Regions from separate parts of the Rhodoferax sp. GW822-FHT02D07 genome, predicted to be linked through region 1. Evidence: riboswitches for the same ligand, from Rfam matches in the RefSeq annotation. Region 1 holds a riboswitch; the other holds the start of a gene.
The links. A riboswitch is a leader RNA that binds a small molecule or an ion and turns the genes downstream of it on or off. The one in region 1 is predicted to bind thiamine pyrophosphate.

Region 1 (7,512 bases):
CATCTGCATTGCCCCCGCCCAAACCGCTCCGCGTGGGGTGGCCACGCTGGAGGCGGTGCTCAGCTACTGCGGGGTGTTAGTTCAGCTTTGGCGCGATGGGCGTTGGCAGAGCCGGGCCGGCTGGGCCGATCTGCAGCGCGTGCAGTTTGCGCGCCTGCGGCCACGCCTGGGTGCGGTGTGCGACATCCCGGATCTGGCGCTGTTCCCCGCGCATTACCGGGTGCAGGACCGCGTGGAGTTCCGCGCGGCGCTGGAAGTGGGCCTGTCCCAGCGCGCGTTTGCGGTGCTGGCGTGGCTGCGGCAACGGGGCGTGCTCAAGAACCCGGCGTCCCTGGCACGGCTGCTCAACGCAGGTGCCAAGGTATTCGATCCCCTGGGTTCGGCCCTGGGCGGCATGGTGGTGCGCGTGGCGGGTGTGAACGCGGATGGTGTATCAGTGAGGCGTGCCTGGCACATCGCCGCCGACAAAGACCACGGCCCCGAAATCCCCTGCATGGCCGCCATCCTGCTGGCCCGCCGCCTCGCGGCCGGTGAACAGATGCAGCCCGGCGCCCGTGCCTGCGTAAGCCAGCATGCGCTGCAGGACTTTGCCCCGGAGTTCGCGAAATGGGGCATGGTGACGGATGTGGTGGAAGAGGGCTGAGCCATGGAACATGCTGAATCCCGCTGGCTGCGCTACAGCTTGGTGTTTGTGTGGCTGGCGACCACACTGGTTAGCGTGGAGGAGCTGCATGGTCAGAGCCGCGCACTGCTGGTGGCCAGTGGTGTGACGGATGGGCTAGTGGCCGATGCGCTGGTGTGGGCCGGGGCGGCAGTGGATGCTGTGCTGGGGTTGCTCTTGTTTATGTGGCCGGTGCGTCGCGTCTATGGCCTGGCCTTGTTGGCGATGCTGGGCATGACGATGGTGGCGACCTTCATGCAGCCTGCCCTGTGGCTGCACCCGTTGGGGCCGCTGACCAAGAACGTCCCCATTGCGGTGGTGTTGTGGATCTTGATGCGGAGGTCACCGTGAGTCTGTATTTGCTTTTGAAGTGGGTGCACATCCTGTCCAGCGTGGTGCTGGTGGGCACCGGGTTTGGCACGGCGTTTTTCTTCTTCTACGCCAACCGCAGTGGCGTGGTGGCGGCGCAGGCTGTGGTGTCGCGCCTGGTGGTGCGGGCCGACACCTGGTTCACCTCGCCCGCCGTGGTGATCCAGCCCATCACGGGGCTGTGGATGGCCTACCTGGCCGGCTACCCCTGGCATACACCATGGTTGCTGGTGACGGTGGCTCTCTACCTGTTCACCGGCGCCTGCTGGACGCCCGTGGTGGCACTGCAGCTGCGCATGGCCGATATGGCGAAGGCGGCACACGACAAGAACGAGCCTTTGCCAGCGCTGTACTGGCAGTACGCGCGTCGCTGGGAGGCGTTGGGCTACCCCGCGTTCATCGCCATGCTGGCGGTGTTCTACCTGATGGTGGCCAAGCCGGCCTTGTGGGCATAGGCCGGCGCAGGCGGCCCACAGGCGCAAAAGCCTACAATCCACACTTCCACCGGGGGTGTCCGTCACAGGACTGAGAAATACCCCATGTACCTGATCTGGGTTATGCCAGCGTAGGAAGTGTGAGAGGCCAATCCCGCCTTGCGGGTGCCGGTTTTTGATGCGACCTGTGGCTGGCGCATTGAAAGTGAGCACACCATGCAACACGGGATTTTTTCGTTTCTGAAAACCACGCTGGGCGCGGCCCTGCTGACCGCCGGCCTGACCGCTGCGCACGCGGCCGACCTGCGTGTGCTGACCCACAGTTCTTTCACCGTGCCCAAGCCCCTGCTGGCGCAGTTTGAAAAAGACAACGATGTGAAGCTGCGCATCACCAAGGCCGGTGATGCGGGCGAGATGCTCAACAAGCTCATCCTCACCAAGGCCAACCCGATTGCCGACGTGGTCTACGGCATCGACAACGCGCTGGCGCCCAAGGCCCTGGCGGCCGACGTGCTGGACAGCTATGCCGGCGCTGCCGCCAGCCGCAAGCCGGTTGCCGAGTTGCCCGCACCGCTGGTGCCGGTGGACTACGGCTATGTGACGCTGAACTATGACAAGGCCTGGTTTGCCAAGAATGGTGTGGCCGTACCCAAGGCGCTGGACGACCTGACCCAGCCTGCGTACGCCAAATTGCTCGTCGTGCAAAACCCTGCCACCAGCAGCCCCGGCTATGCGTTCCTATTGGCCACCATTGGTGCCATGGGCGAAGACAAGGCCTTTGACTTCTGGGCCAAGCTGCGCGCCAACGGTCTGAAGGTGGCCAAGGGCTGGAGCGAGGCCTACTACACCGAGTTCAGCCAGAACGGCGGCAAGCACCCCATCGTGGTGAGCTACGCCACCAGCCCGGCGGCCGAGGTGTTCTACGCCAAGACCAAGCTGGCCGAGCCACCCACGGGCTCGCTGAGCCTGCCCGGTTCCGTGTTCCGCCAGGTCGAAGGTGTGGCGCTGGTCAAGGGCGGCAAGGAGCGCGCAGCGGCCGAGAAGTTTGTCGAATTCATGCGCTCTGCCGCCGTGCAGCAGGGTATGCAGACCGAGATGTGGATGTACCCCACAGAGCCCGGTGTGGCCCGGTCCGACGCTTTCAAGTTCGCGCCCGAGCCTGCGGCCTTCCATGCGCCCAGTGATGCCGACATCGCCGCCAAGGGCGCCGATTGGGTGGCACGCTGGACCAAGGTGGTGCTGAAGTAATCCACCAGGTTTGACCATGCGCCACCGCGACCCGGCGCAGCCCCGGGCGGGCTGGGCCTTGGCAATGCTTCCGCTGGCATTTTTGCTGGTGGTGCTGGTGGCGCCTGCTATGCGGCTGCTGGTGGAAGGCGGTCGCGGGGAGGCGGGGCTTGCCACCTTGTTCATGCCCTGGTTGGATCCGTATTTGCGCTGGCGCATGGCCTGGTCCTTCTGGCAGGCCAGCATTACCTGCGTTGCTGCCTTGGTGCTGGGTCTGCCCATGGCCTGGGTACTGGCGCGCTTTGATTTCCCCGGCCGCACGCTGATCCTGCGTGGCCTCATGCTGCCCTTTGTGGTGCCCACGCTGGTGGCCGCCATGGGCGTGTTGGCGCTGTTGGGGCCGCAGGGCCTGCTGGTGCACCTGGGCGGGCCGGACCTGCATGGCACGCCCTGGCTGCTGCTCTACGGCAATCTGTTTTTCAACCTCTGCGTGGTGGTGCGTGCGGGCACCGATGCGCTGGGGCAGGTGAGCGCCTCGCGCGTGGCCGCGGCGCGCACGCTGGGCGCAACTCCCTGGCGTGCCTTCTGGCGCGTGGAATGGCCGGCCATTGCGCCCTGGCTGGCCTCGGCGCTGTGCCTGGTGTTTCTTTACTGCTTTGCCGGCTTTGGCCTGGCGCTGGTGCTGGGTGGGCAAGACTACGCCACGGCCGAGGTGGAGATTTACACCCTGGTGGCGCACGAGCTGCAGCTGCAACAGGCCGGTGTGTTGGCAGTATGGATGCTGCTGCTGACCGCGCTGGTGGCGCTGGCCTACGCCGCCATTGAACGCCGCCTGGCCGCACCCGGCCGCGCGGACCGCGTGCCGCGCGTGCAGCCTCAGGGTGCGGTGCAATGGATCGCGGTGCTCGCCATGGTCGCGGTCTACATGCTGATTTGTGCGCTACCCCTCGTCGCCATTGCGCAAGGCGCTATACATTCAGGAGCGGAGGCCTGGGCGGTTCTGCTGGAAGAGGACACGCTGGCTGCGCTGTACAACACCGCGCGCTTCACCGCACTATCCCTGCTATTGGCCACCGCGCTGGGCCTGGCGCATGCACTGGCGGCGCGGCGGGTGTTGTGGCTGCGGGCGCTGGTGTTTCTGCCCTTCATGGTCTCGCCGGTGATGGTGGCCTTCGGCCTCTTGCTGCTGTACCCCGCATGGACTGGCAGCTTCACCCTGCTGGTCGCGGCCTATGCCTTGCTGGCCTACCCGTTCGTGGCCAAGTCCATCGCTTCCGCGCTGGACAGCCTGCCCGAGCATTATTTGGACGCCGCCCGCAGCCTGGGTGCCAGCCCCTGGCGCGCGTTTGTGCGCGTCACGTTGCCGCTGCTGGCGCCCGCGCTGCGCCGCGGCATGGCGTTTGCGGCGGCTACCGCAGTGGGCGAGTTTGCGGTCACGCTGTTTTTGTCGCGCCCCGAATGGGCCACACTCACCACCCTGATTTACCAGCACTTGGGCCGCCCCGGTGCGGCCAACCGCAGCGCCGCGCTGGTGCTGGCCTGCGTGCTCATGGGGCTGGCGCTGCTGGCCTTTGTACTGATTGAATGGAAGCGCACTGAGGACACGGACCATGCTTGAGCTGCACGCGATCTGCAAACACTGGCAGCCCTATGCCCCACGGCAAGCCGCGCCGCGCGTGCTGCTGAAAGACCTGGCGCTGCAGGTGCGCCCCGGTGAAACGGCTGCGCTGCTGGGCCCCTCGGGCAGCGGCAAGAGCACGCTGCTCAAGATCGTGGCGGGGCTGGAGCCGCCCGAGAGCGGGCGCGTGCTGTTTGCGGGCCAGAACATCACGCACACCCCGCCCGAACGGCGGGGCTTCGCGCTGATGTTCCAGGACTTCGCGCTGTTCCCGCACTTCAACGTGCAGGACAACGTGGCCTTTGGCCTGGTGGAACAGGGCCAGCGCAAGGCGGATGCCCGCGCGCAGGCCCAGGCCATGCTGGAGCGCTTTGGCCTGCAGGCCTATGCCAAATCCAAGGTGTGGCAACTCTCTGGCGGCGAGCAGCAGCGCGTGGCGCTGGCCCGCGCCTTGATCACCCAGCCGCGCGTGCTGCTGCTGGACGAACCCTTTTCGGCGCTGGATGCCGAGCTGCGCCTGCAGCTGCGCAAGGAATTCAGCCAGCGCATTGCCGAGTTCCAGATGGCGACGATTCTGGTGACGCACGACGAAACAGAAGCGCGTGCCATGGGCACGCGGGGCTACCGACTGGTGGATGGAGCGCTGCAGGTCCTGTGGTGAAGCGCAGCCCTAGCGTGGGCGGACGGCTTCCTTGAGCACATTGGGCGGGTAGTAGGTCTGGAAGCTCTTCCACACCGTGCCCGCCTGCGATGCGCGGGTAAATATGCCCAGAAGGATCGCGGCGTCATCCTTGTTCAGCGAGGTTTTGGAGATGTACAGGCCGCTTTCGCCCCAGGGCAGTTCGGCCAGGGGCTCGAAGCGGACGCGCTCCACCAGGTCACCCACGCGCGGGTCGTCCTGGATCACACCGTAGAAGATGACCGGTGACATGATGGTCACGTCGTTCGGGTTGGCCTTGAGGAAGCGGGCCACGGCCAGCGGATCGGGCTCGTAGAGAACACGGTTCTGCCGCGCCAGGGCGTCCACCAGCTCCTGGTAGGCCACGCCATAGTCAAAACCGCGCACCAGCACGGCGCGCACGTCCTTGCGTTCCACCAGCTCGTAGGCTGTCTTGACCGGCGGGCGCTTGCTGTCCACCGAAATGACGGTGGCGCGGTTGCGTGTCAGCGGGACAAAGACTCCCAGCTCGTCGCGGCGGGGCGTGCGGGTGGCGGGCACCAGCAGGTCGGCCTTGCCGGTTTCGAACATCAGCTCCAGGCGCGCGCGCGGCACCGGGGAGAGCACAAATTCGCAGCCTTCCTTGGCGCTGACGGCGCGCAGCAGGTCCGGGTAGATGCCGCTGATTTCGGTGTCATTGATGATCACGCTTTGCCCGGTGGAGGCCACCGGAACCTGCAGGGGGCGCGAACATGCCGCGAAAGCCACCCCGTTGGCGGACAGGGCCACACCGAAGAGCAGGGCTTGCAGGAGGGCGGAAGGGCGCACGTGTTGAGAACTTGTCGTGTTTGTTACAAATTAGTCTATCGCATGCCCGTGACCCTGTCAGCCCGGAAAAGCCATGTCCCCACCGGCTTCTTTCCCTGGCCGCCAGAGTCTAGTTGTGGTCCGCATTGAATCCAATGGACTATTGAGCGGCCGCCGTCAACCCGGTAAGCTTGTAACAGTTTGATACAGAATCAGAGAGCAGGAAACCACATGCGCATGTCTTTCAAATCCTGGGTGCTTGGTGCCCTAGCCGCCACACTGGCCATCGCCGCACAGGCCACCGCCAATACCAACACCACCCTCTACGGCACCAACTTCGGTACCGGCAGCAGCTACAGCACCACCTTTCTGAACGGGGTAACGGCCGACTTTGCGGCCAAGGTGGGCAACGATGCCGCCAAGTTCAGTTACAAGGCCGGGCAGGGTGGTTTTCAGGGCGTGGGCGTCTCACCCCTGCACGGTTCCGAGCGCACCCCTGGTGAAATCGACATCGGCGAAACCATCACCGGCAGCTTTTCTGCGGGCATCAAGATCACCAGCTTCAGCCTGGGCCTGCTGTTTGACGGCCCCGAGTACAACGACGTGAACGAAGTGGCCAAGATCAAGGCCTATTACGATGGCTCCTGGCATTCCTTCACCCTGACCGCCACGGGCACCACCATGGCCCTGTGGAGTGGCAACAAGGGGACGGTCACCAATCTGAGCGCCGCGTCCAATGGCCTGGGTGGTGCCTGGACAGTGAGCAATCCTTTCGGCAACAAGCTGGTGAGCTCGATTGTCTTCACGGCGGTCAGCGGTAATCCGGCCCATGGCTGCCACAACTGCACCAACCAGTCCGACTACACGCTGATCAGCATCAGCGCGGTGCCCGAACCTGAAACATATGCCCTGATGCTGGCCGGTCTGGCCATGGTGGGTGTGGCGGCGCGTCGCCGCCAGCGCAAGCTGCGCTGAACCGCGGCTTCGCCTCAAACAAAAAACCGGCCTTGTGCCGGTTTTTTATTGGGCGCGCGGCGGCATGCTCAGGCCGGGTAGATACCGTCGGCGCGCAGGTGCAGCACGCGGTCGGCATGCGCTGTGGCGGCCAGGGAGTGAGTCACCAGCACCAGCGCGGTACCGTGCTGGCGGGTCTGCGCCACCAGCGCGTCCATCACCCTGGCGGCGGTGGTGGGGTCCAGGTTGCCGGTCGGTTCATCGGCCAGCAATAACGCCGGTTGGTGCACCAGCGCCCGCGCAATGGCTACGCGCTGCAGCTGTCCGCCGCTGAGTTGCTGCGGCAGGCGTGCGCCCAGGCCGCCCAGGCCTACGGCGTCCAGCAGAGCCTCCACGCGTACAGGATTGGGCCGGTTGAGCAACAGCAGGGGTAGGGCCACGTTCTGCGCCACATCCAGGTGCGGCAGCACATGGAAGGCCTGGAACACAAAGCCTACGGCCTCGCGGCGCAGCAGGGCGCGGGCGTCGTCGCTCATGCCACCCAGGTCGCGTCCGGTCAGTTGCACGCTACCGCTGTCCCAGTGGTCCAGCCCGGCCATGCAGTTCAGCAGCGTGGACTTGCCCACGCCCGACTCACCGACGATGGCAACAAACTCGCCGGGCGCCACGTCCAGCGACACATTGGCAAACACGGGCGTGCTGCCGTAGTGCTTGCTCAGGGCCTGGACGCGCAGAGTCATGGGTTGGGGCGCCGGGCTATGGCGGTGTCGACCCGCTTCAGCAC
Region 2 (7,512 bases), on a different contig from region 1:
GGCGTGCAGATCTTTGGTGGCAATGGCTACATCAACGAGTACCCACTGGGCCGCCTGTGGCGCGACGCCAAGCTCTATGAAATTGGGGCGGGCACCTCGGAGATTCGCCGCATGCTCATAGGCCGGGAGCTGTTCGCGGAGACCATGTAAAGTTCAAAGCATGGGCAAGGCACGATGCGACCTTGCCCTATCTTATGCAACTGCTCATTCGCTATTGGTTCGTTTCTCTTGTTCTGGTTCTTGTAGGAGGCTGCGGCAAAAGTCCTCAAAGCGCGGCCGAACCGTCACCACTGTCGGCGCAAGAGACAAACGCCAGTCCGATTTATTTCAGCTGCCCGGTTCCCAGTGTTCTGACTGAACGTGTAAATGCCATTCATCTTGTGGCGCAGTTGGCGGGAGACAACATGAATTCGCGTTCGGGAGTTTTCTCCAGCGAGGCGCTGCTGCTGACTTGGAGTGACGGCAGCGACGATGAAATCGTGCTGGATGAGCCCTATAGCTTTACCGCCAAAGATCCCGCTCATCACAATGGGTGCAACAACTTCCGCTTCCATGCGGTGGGAGACTTATTGTTCTTTGACTACAGCTATGGCACTGGCAATCCCTATCCGGGCCAGCAGGTCCTGTATCTTCAACCAGGCGAACAAGAATTTGTAGGGCTTGATGAGCTAGGGTTTACCTTGGACGACGGATATTTGGAGTTCCAAGGTAATGATTGCATTGAAACGCTGCAGAAGGGCGATGGGGTGATCCAGCGGGTATGTGTGTTGGATGGCCGATTGGCACTCTTTGCTAAGCGCTTGGAGGCGGAGCTGCAAGAAAGTTCTTCGCACTCGTTTTTGTGTGATCTGTCCAAAGAGCCTCCATCGGTTTTGGAATACAACTTCAGACCTTTGAATTCCGAAGTCCTGGAATACCTGCCAAGAGAAAACCAAGAGAAGATGCAGGCTGCTTGCGTGCAGTATCAATTGAAGATGCTCCGTCCTAAGAAGGGTTGAGGTCGATCGGACGTCTTTGGCAAAACCGCCGTATGCTCTCCCGCTGGTAACCGATCGCCAACACGTTTCATGACATCTGCCATTGCACGTACCCTGACAACTCTTCTCCATGGAGCCCTGCGGGGCCTGCTGCGTGCCTGGGTGCTGGTGCTGCCCCTGGTGGTAGCACTCAGCGCAGTGCGCTGGGGGCAACTGGCCTACTTCTGGCCCAGCGGCTTTACGGCGCCTTTGGCTGATCTGGGTGCCGTGGCGCTGCAGGGCTTCCGCTTTGACCTCAAGGTCAGCGCGATCGCAGGCTTCCTGTTAATGCTGGTGTTGCCATGGATTCCGGCGCGGGGCTACAGCCGCATCGTGGCGGTACTGGCCGGGGTATTCATCCTGCTGTCGGTCATCAACCTGCACTACTTCGGCTTCTACAAAACGCCCATCGATTCGCTGGTGTTCGGCTTGGTGGAGGACGACACCAAGGCGGTGCTGGGAACCATCTGGCACGATTTTCCTGTGCTCTGGAGCTTGGTGCTCATTGCCGCGCTGACCTGGGCCGCCATCCGCCTGCACCGGCTGGCCGTGCGCGGTCTGGCGCCGGACACGGCGCTGCAGACTCGCCATGCCGTGGTGCGCGTCGTGGTCATCGTCGTCGCCTTCTTCGCGCTGGCCTTTGCTGGCAAGGGCACCATCCGCGAGATGGCGTTGCAGCGCCAGCATCTGACGGTGACCACCTCGCAGTTCCTCAACGACATGGTGCCCAACGGCGTCATCGCGCTCAAGTACGCATGGGACAGCCGGCGCGAATCGCAAAACCTGTCGGACCCACTGGTAGGCCTCAAGGCCATGGGCTTCGAGTCGCCCCAGGCCGCGGCCCAGGCGCTGGGCCTGCCGCATGGCAGTGAGGCCGAGGTGAAGGCCGCGCTGTACCAGCACGATGCGCTGCCCGCGGGTACCTCCAAGAAGAACCTGGTGTTCTTCCTCATGGAGTCCTGGAGCGCCGAGCCCATGCTCTACCAGAGCCCCACGTTTGACGTGCTGGGCCGCATGCAGCCCACCCTGGCCAACGCGTGCCACTTCTCCAACTTCGAGTCTGCCCAACCGGGCACGCACCCCTCGCTGGAGGCCATCCTCTTCTCCACCCCCATCACCCCGCTGACCATGGGCGACGCAGGCCGCAAGCCGCTGCCCTGGTCGGTGGCGGAGGTGGCCAAGCGCGCGGGTTATGACACCCTGTTCGTCACCTCGGCGCGCTCGGGCTGGCGCGACCTGAACCGCGTGCTCAAGGTGCAGGGTTTTGACGAAGTGATTGACGCCAACAACCTGAAAGAGGCTTACCCTGATGCCGTCGTCGGCTTGTGGGGCGTGTGGGACAGCTATGTCTACAAGTACCTCGAAAAGCGCATGGCCGCGCAGCCCAAGGGGCGGCCCCTGTTCGCCTTTGTGCTCACCTCCACCAACCACCCGCCCTACGATCTGCCCAAGGATTACCAGCGCGTACCGCTGGACATGACGCAGTGGAAGGGCGAGACCAGCGAGGCCACGCTGGTGCCCAATCTGGATACCTACCGCTATGCGCACGACCTGCTGGGCGCCTTTGTGCAGCAGGTGCAGAAGGGCCCGTTCAAGGACAACACCATCGTGGCCGCCACGGGTGACCACAATGTGCGCTCCTTCGGCGTTTACGCCGACCCGCACCGCCGCTACCTGATGCGCCAGGTGCCGTTTGTGATCTGGGGTGACAAGCTGCAGTGCGGCAACCAGCTCACCCAGCCCGCCAGCCACCGCGACATGTTCAACACCCTGTTCCCGCTGGCGGGGATCGATGGCAACTATGTCAACGCCGGCCGCAACCTGCTCAAACCACTGCCGGCCCAGCCCGACCCCATGAACGCGCCGCGCGGCCTGTTCTTCACGGGGGATGCCCGTAATGCCCAAGGCATGTGGCAGCTGGGCAACCCCAAATCCTTTGTCTGCACCTCGGCCAAGGCCGACAAAAACAGCCCCTGCGAATTCAATGCGCTGGATGACCAGCAGGAACGAGCCAGGTACGGATTGCTGGACTGGAACATTCGCAGCAGCCTGAAGAAATAAAATACGCCCCATGACTGACAAACTCAACGACCTCTTTTCCCGCAACCGTGAATGGGCCGCGGAGATGGAGCGCACGCGCCCCGGCTTCTTCACCGGTCTGGCCAACCAGCAAAAGCCCCAGTACATGTGGATCGGCTGCTCCGACAGCCGCGTGCCTGCCAACGAGATCATTGGCTTGGCGCCCGGAGAAATCTTCGTGCACCGCAATGTGGCCAACGTGGTGGTGCACTCCGACTTGAACGCGCTTTCCACCATCCAGTTCGCGGTGGAGCGGCTCAAGGTCAAGCACATCATGGTCGTGGGTCACTACGGCTGCTCGGGTGTTCAGGCTGCGCTGGAGGGCGCGCGCATCGGTTTGGCCGACAACTGGCTGCGCCACATCCAGGATGTGCGGGACCGTCACCGTGACATCCTGGACGTCATTCCTGAACACGGCAAGGCAGCCGCACTGTGCGAGCTCAATGCCATTGAGCAAGTGGTGAATGTGGCGCAAAGCACGGTGCTGCAAGACGCCTGGGCCGCCGGGCAAGAGGTGACGCTGCACGGCTGGGTGTACGGCGTGCACGATGGCCTGGTTCAGGACCTGCATATGACCGTGGGGCGCGAAGACGATCTGGCTCTGCTGTACCGCGAAGCCATCTCCGGTGTGCGCCTCATGCCGCGCCATCCACGGTAAAAATTGCCTCTGGCCCTTGTGGAGTATGCGCCAGCAGCTATTGAAATCATAGCGCGCTGACGCCATGTTCCCCGCGCGGCTTGACTCTTCGATCGCCAACGACATCGCCCGTGCGATGCTCGACGGCTTCAACCGACACTACCAGCTCTTCCGCACCGAGAGTGCGCGCGCCAAGCACCGATTCGAGGTAGCAGATTGGCATGGCCAGCAGCGCGCCCAGCGTGAGCGCATCGAGTTTTATGACCTGCGCGTGAAGGAATGCTCCCGGCGGCTGGAGCGGGAGTTCAAGGCCGGCGAGCAGGCTGCCGAGGTCTGGCAGCAGATCAAGCTGCACTATATCGGGCTGCTGGTGGACCACCACCAGCCCGAGCTGGCCGAGACCTTCTTCAACTCGGTCACCACCAAGATCCTGCACAGCAGCTACTTCCGCAACGACTACATCTTTGTGCGTCCCGCGGTCAGCACCGAGTACATCGAGAACCTGGCCTCCACCGGTCGCCCCCGGGACGGGGCAGGCCATCGCCCCACCTACCGCGGCTACTACCCCACGCAGGACGACCTGCCGGAACAGCTGCTGCGCATGGTGCAGGACTTCGATCTGCGCGTGCCCTTTGAAGACCTGGCGCGCGACGCACAGCGCGTAGCCGGCGTCATGCGCGCGCAGCTGGGCGAAGTGAAGCTGCGCGCCAACTTCCAGGTGCAGGTGCTCACCGGCCTGTTCTTCCGCAATAAGGGTTGCTACATCATTGGCAAGCTCATCAATGGGTTTGTCGAGCACGGCTTTGCGCTGCCCGTGTTGCACAGCCGCGGTGGCCTGCGCATCGACGCCGCGCTGTTTGGCGAAGACGACCTTCTGCGTCTGTTCAGCTTTGCGCGGGCCTACTTCATGGTGGACATGGAGATCCCCAGCGCTTACGTGCAGTTCTTGCGCAGCATGATGCCGCGCAAGCCCCGCAACGAGCTCTACAACGCGCTTGGACTGGCCAAGCAGGGCAAGACGCTGTTCTACCGTGACTTTCTGCACCACCTGCAGCACAGCACGGACCAGTTCCGCATTGCCGCAGGCATCAAGGGCATGGTCATGCTGGTGTTTGACCTGCCCAGCTACCCGTACGTGTTCAAGGTCATCAAGGACCACTTCCCGCACCAAAAGGACACCACGCGCGAGCAGGTCAAGGGCAAGTACCAACTGGTGAAGCAGCACGACCGCGTGGGCCGCATGGCCGACACGCTGGACTACGGCGACGTGGCCTTCCCGCGCGAGCGCTTCAGCGACGCGCTGATTGCCGAGCTGCAGGCGCACGCGTCCAGTCAGTTCGAGATCAGTGACCGCGATGGCGATGGGCAGACCGAGGTGGTCATCAAACACCTCTACATCGAGCGGCGCATGATCCCGCTCAATATGTACCTGCAAGAGGCGTTTGATGCTGGCGGCGCCGACCCGACCAACACCAGCCCGGCCGCACAGCGCGCGCGGGAACAGATTACGCGCGCCGTCATCGACTACGGCTACGCCATCAAGGACATGGTGGCCGCCAACATCTTCCCAGGCGACATGCTGTGGAAGAACTTCGGCATCACCCGCAACAGCCAGGTCGTGTTCTACGACTACGACGAGATCGAATACCTCACCGCCTGCAACTTCCGCAAGGTGCCCGAGCCGCGCAACGAAGAAGAGGAAATGTCCGGCGAGATCTGGTACCGCGTCGGTCCGCACGATGTGTTCCCCGAAACCTTCGCGCCCTTTTTGTTGGGCAATCCGCTGGTGCGCGAAGTCTTCATGCAGTACCACGCCAACCTGCTAGACCCTGCCTTCTGGCAGACGCAGAAGGAGCGCATCGCGGCGGGCTATGTGCACGATGTGTTTCCCTACGAGAAGGGCAAGCGCTTCCCGCGCGATTGAGGTTGCAAACCGGTTTGGCGTACACTCCGCCCTGCCCGGGGTGCGCCATGGTGGCGCTGAGATGGATACCGAACCCGCGAACTTGATCTGGTTCATACCAGCGTAAGAAGTGCAGCGCAGCCGACGGCCGAATGCCGTCCGGGCGGCGTCTTTTCTCATCAGTTTGCGGGGCCGTGTCTTCTTTGTCTTCGGGCCTAACCGGAGAACCCCGTGAACGCCCCCGACAAACTCGCCCAGTTCATTCGCCTCACGCGCGAACCGCTTCCCGCTTCCACGAAACGCTATCTGCAAGGCAGCCGCCCTGACATCCAGGTGCCCTTGCGCGAAATCCTGCAGAGCAATGGCGAGGCCATCACGGTCTACGACACCTCCGGCCCCTATACCGATCCGCGCGCCGACATCGACGTGCGCCAGGGCCTGCCGCTGGTGCGCCAGGGCTGGGTGGACGGCCGCGGTGATACCGAGTTGTACTCTGGCCGCAAGCCCTTTGCGTTGGACGATGGCCTGAAGAACGGCGAGACTGATGCGCTGGCAGCATTGCGCGCCCAGGCTGCTGGCCTGCAGCGTCAGCCGCGCCGCGCGCGCAGCGGTGCCAACGTCACGCAGATGCACTACGCCCGCAAAGGCATCGTCACCCCAGAGATGGAGTACGTGGCCCTGCGCGAGAACCAGAACCTGGAATGGCAGGCGCAGTACCTGGGCAATGCCGAGCGCGAAGCGCGCCTGGCCGGCAACAGCTTTGGCGCCAGCATCCCCAAGGTGGTGACGCCCGAGTTTGTGCGCGACGAGGTGGCACGCGGTCGCGCCATCATCCCGGCCAACATCAACCACACCGAGCTGGAACCCATGGCCATTGGCCGCAACTTTCTGGTGAAGATCAACGCCAACATCGGCAACTCGGCGGTCACCTCCAGCATTGAAGAGGAAGTGGAAAAACTGGTCTGGTCCATCCGCTGGGGCGCAGACACCGTGATGGATTTGTCCACCGGCAAAAACATCCACACCACGCGCGACTGGATCGTGCGCAACAGCCCCGTGCCCATCGGCACGGTGCCGATTTACCAGGCACTGGAGAAAGTGGGCGGCATTGCCGAAGACCTGACCTGGGAGATCTTCCGCGACACGCTGATCGAGCAAGCGGAGCAGGGTGTGGACTACTTCACCGTGCACGCCGGTGTGCGCCTGCCCTTCATCCACCTGACGGCCAATCGCGTGACGGGCATCGTCTCGCGCGGCGGCTCCATCATGGCCAAGTGGTGCATTGCCCACCACAAAGAAAACTTCTTGTACACGCACTTCGACGAGATGACCGAGATCATGAAGGCATATGACGTGAGCTACTCGCTGGGCGATGGCCTGCGGCCCGGCAGCGGCGCAGATGCGAATGACGAAGCGCAGTTTGCCGAGCTGCGCACGTTGGGCGAGCTGACGCACAAGGCCTGGCAGCAGGACGTGCAGGTGATGATCGAAGGCCCCGGCCACGTGCCCATGCACATGGTGCAGGCCAATATGACCGAGCAGCTCAAGCATTGTGGCGAAGCCCCGTTCTATACGCTCGGGCCGCTGACCACCGACATTGCACCGGGCTACGACCACATCACCAGCGGTATTGGCGCGGCCATGATCGGTTGGTTCGGCACGGCCATGCTGTGCTACGTGACACCCAAGGAGCACCTGGGCTTGCCGGACCGCGAAGACGTGAAGACCGGCATCATCACATACAAGATCGCCGCCCACGTGGCCGACGTAGCCAAGGGCCACCCCGGCGTGCGGGCGCGCGACGATGCGCTGTCCAAGGCTCGCTTCGAATTCCGCTGGATGGACCAGTTCAACCTCTCGCTGGACCCGGACACCGC

Region 2: linked by a shared signal. The riboswitch ahead of thiC (phosphomethylpyrimidine synthase ThiC) and the one ahead of AC1RNN_RS14725 (thiamine ABC transporter substrate-binding protein) in region 1 are both predicted to bind thiamine pyrophosphate.

Annotation. Positions count from the first base shown of each region.
Region 1 covers NZ_JBXAOD010000006.1:153,382-160,893, forward strand. The annotation lists gene AC1RNN_RS14710 (saccharopine dehydrogenase family protein) at 1-643, shown strand, start outside; gene AC1RNN_RS14715 (DoxX-like family protein) at 647-1,012, shown strand; gene AC1RNN_RS14720 (DUF2269 family protein) at 1,009-1,485, shown strand; TPP riboswitch at 1,527-1,620, shown strand; gene AC1RNN_RS14725 (thiamine ABC transporter substrate-binding protein) at 1,681-2,712, shown strand; gene AC1RNN_RS14730 (ABC transporter permease) at 2,729-4,309, shown strand; gene AC1RNN_RS14735 (ABC transporter ATP-binding protein) at 4,302-4,970, shown strand; gene AC1RNN_RS14740 (substrate-binding periplasmic protein) at 4,980-5,795, opposite strand; gene AC1RNN_RS14745 (FxDxF family PEP-CTERM protein) at 6,012-6,749, shown strand; gene AC1RNN_RS14750 (ABC transporter ATP-binding protein) at 6,818-7,468, opposite strand; gene miaA (tRNA (adenosine(37)-N6)-dimethylallyltransferase MiaA) at 7,465-7,512, opposite strand, start outside.
Region 2 covers NZ_JBXAOD010000007.1:163,117-170,628, forward strand. The annotation lists gene AC1RNN_RS16105 (isovaleryl-CoA dehydrogenase) at 1-150, shown strand, start outside; gene AC1RNN_RS16110 (hypothetical protein) at 195-998, shown strand; gene AC1RNN_RS16115 (LTA synthase family protein) at 1,068-3,077, shown strand; gene can (carbonate dehydratase) at 3,088-3,753, shown strand; gene aceK (bifunctional isocitrate dehydrogenase kinase/phosphatase) at 3,818-5,656, shown strand; TPP riboswitch at 5,683-5,783, shown strand; gene thiC (phosphomethylpyrimidine synthase ThiC) at 5,867-7,512, shown strand, end outside.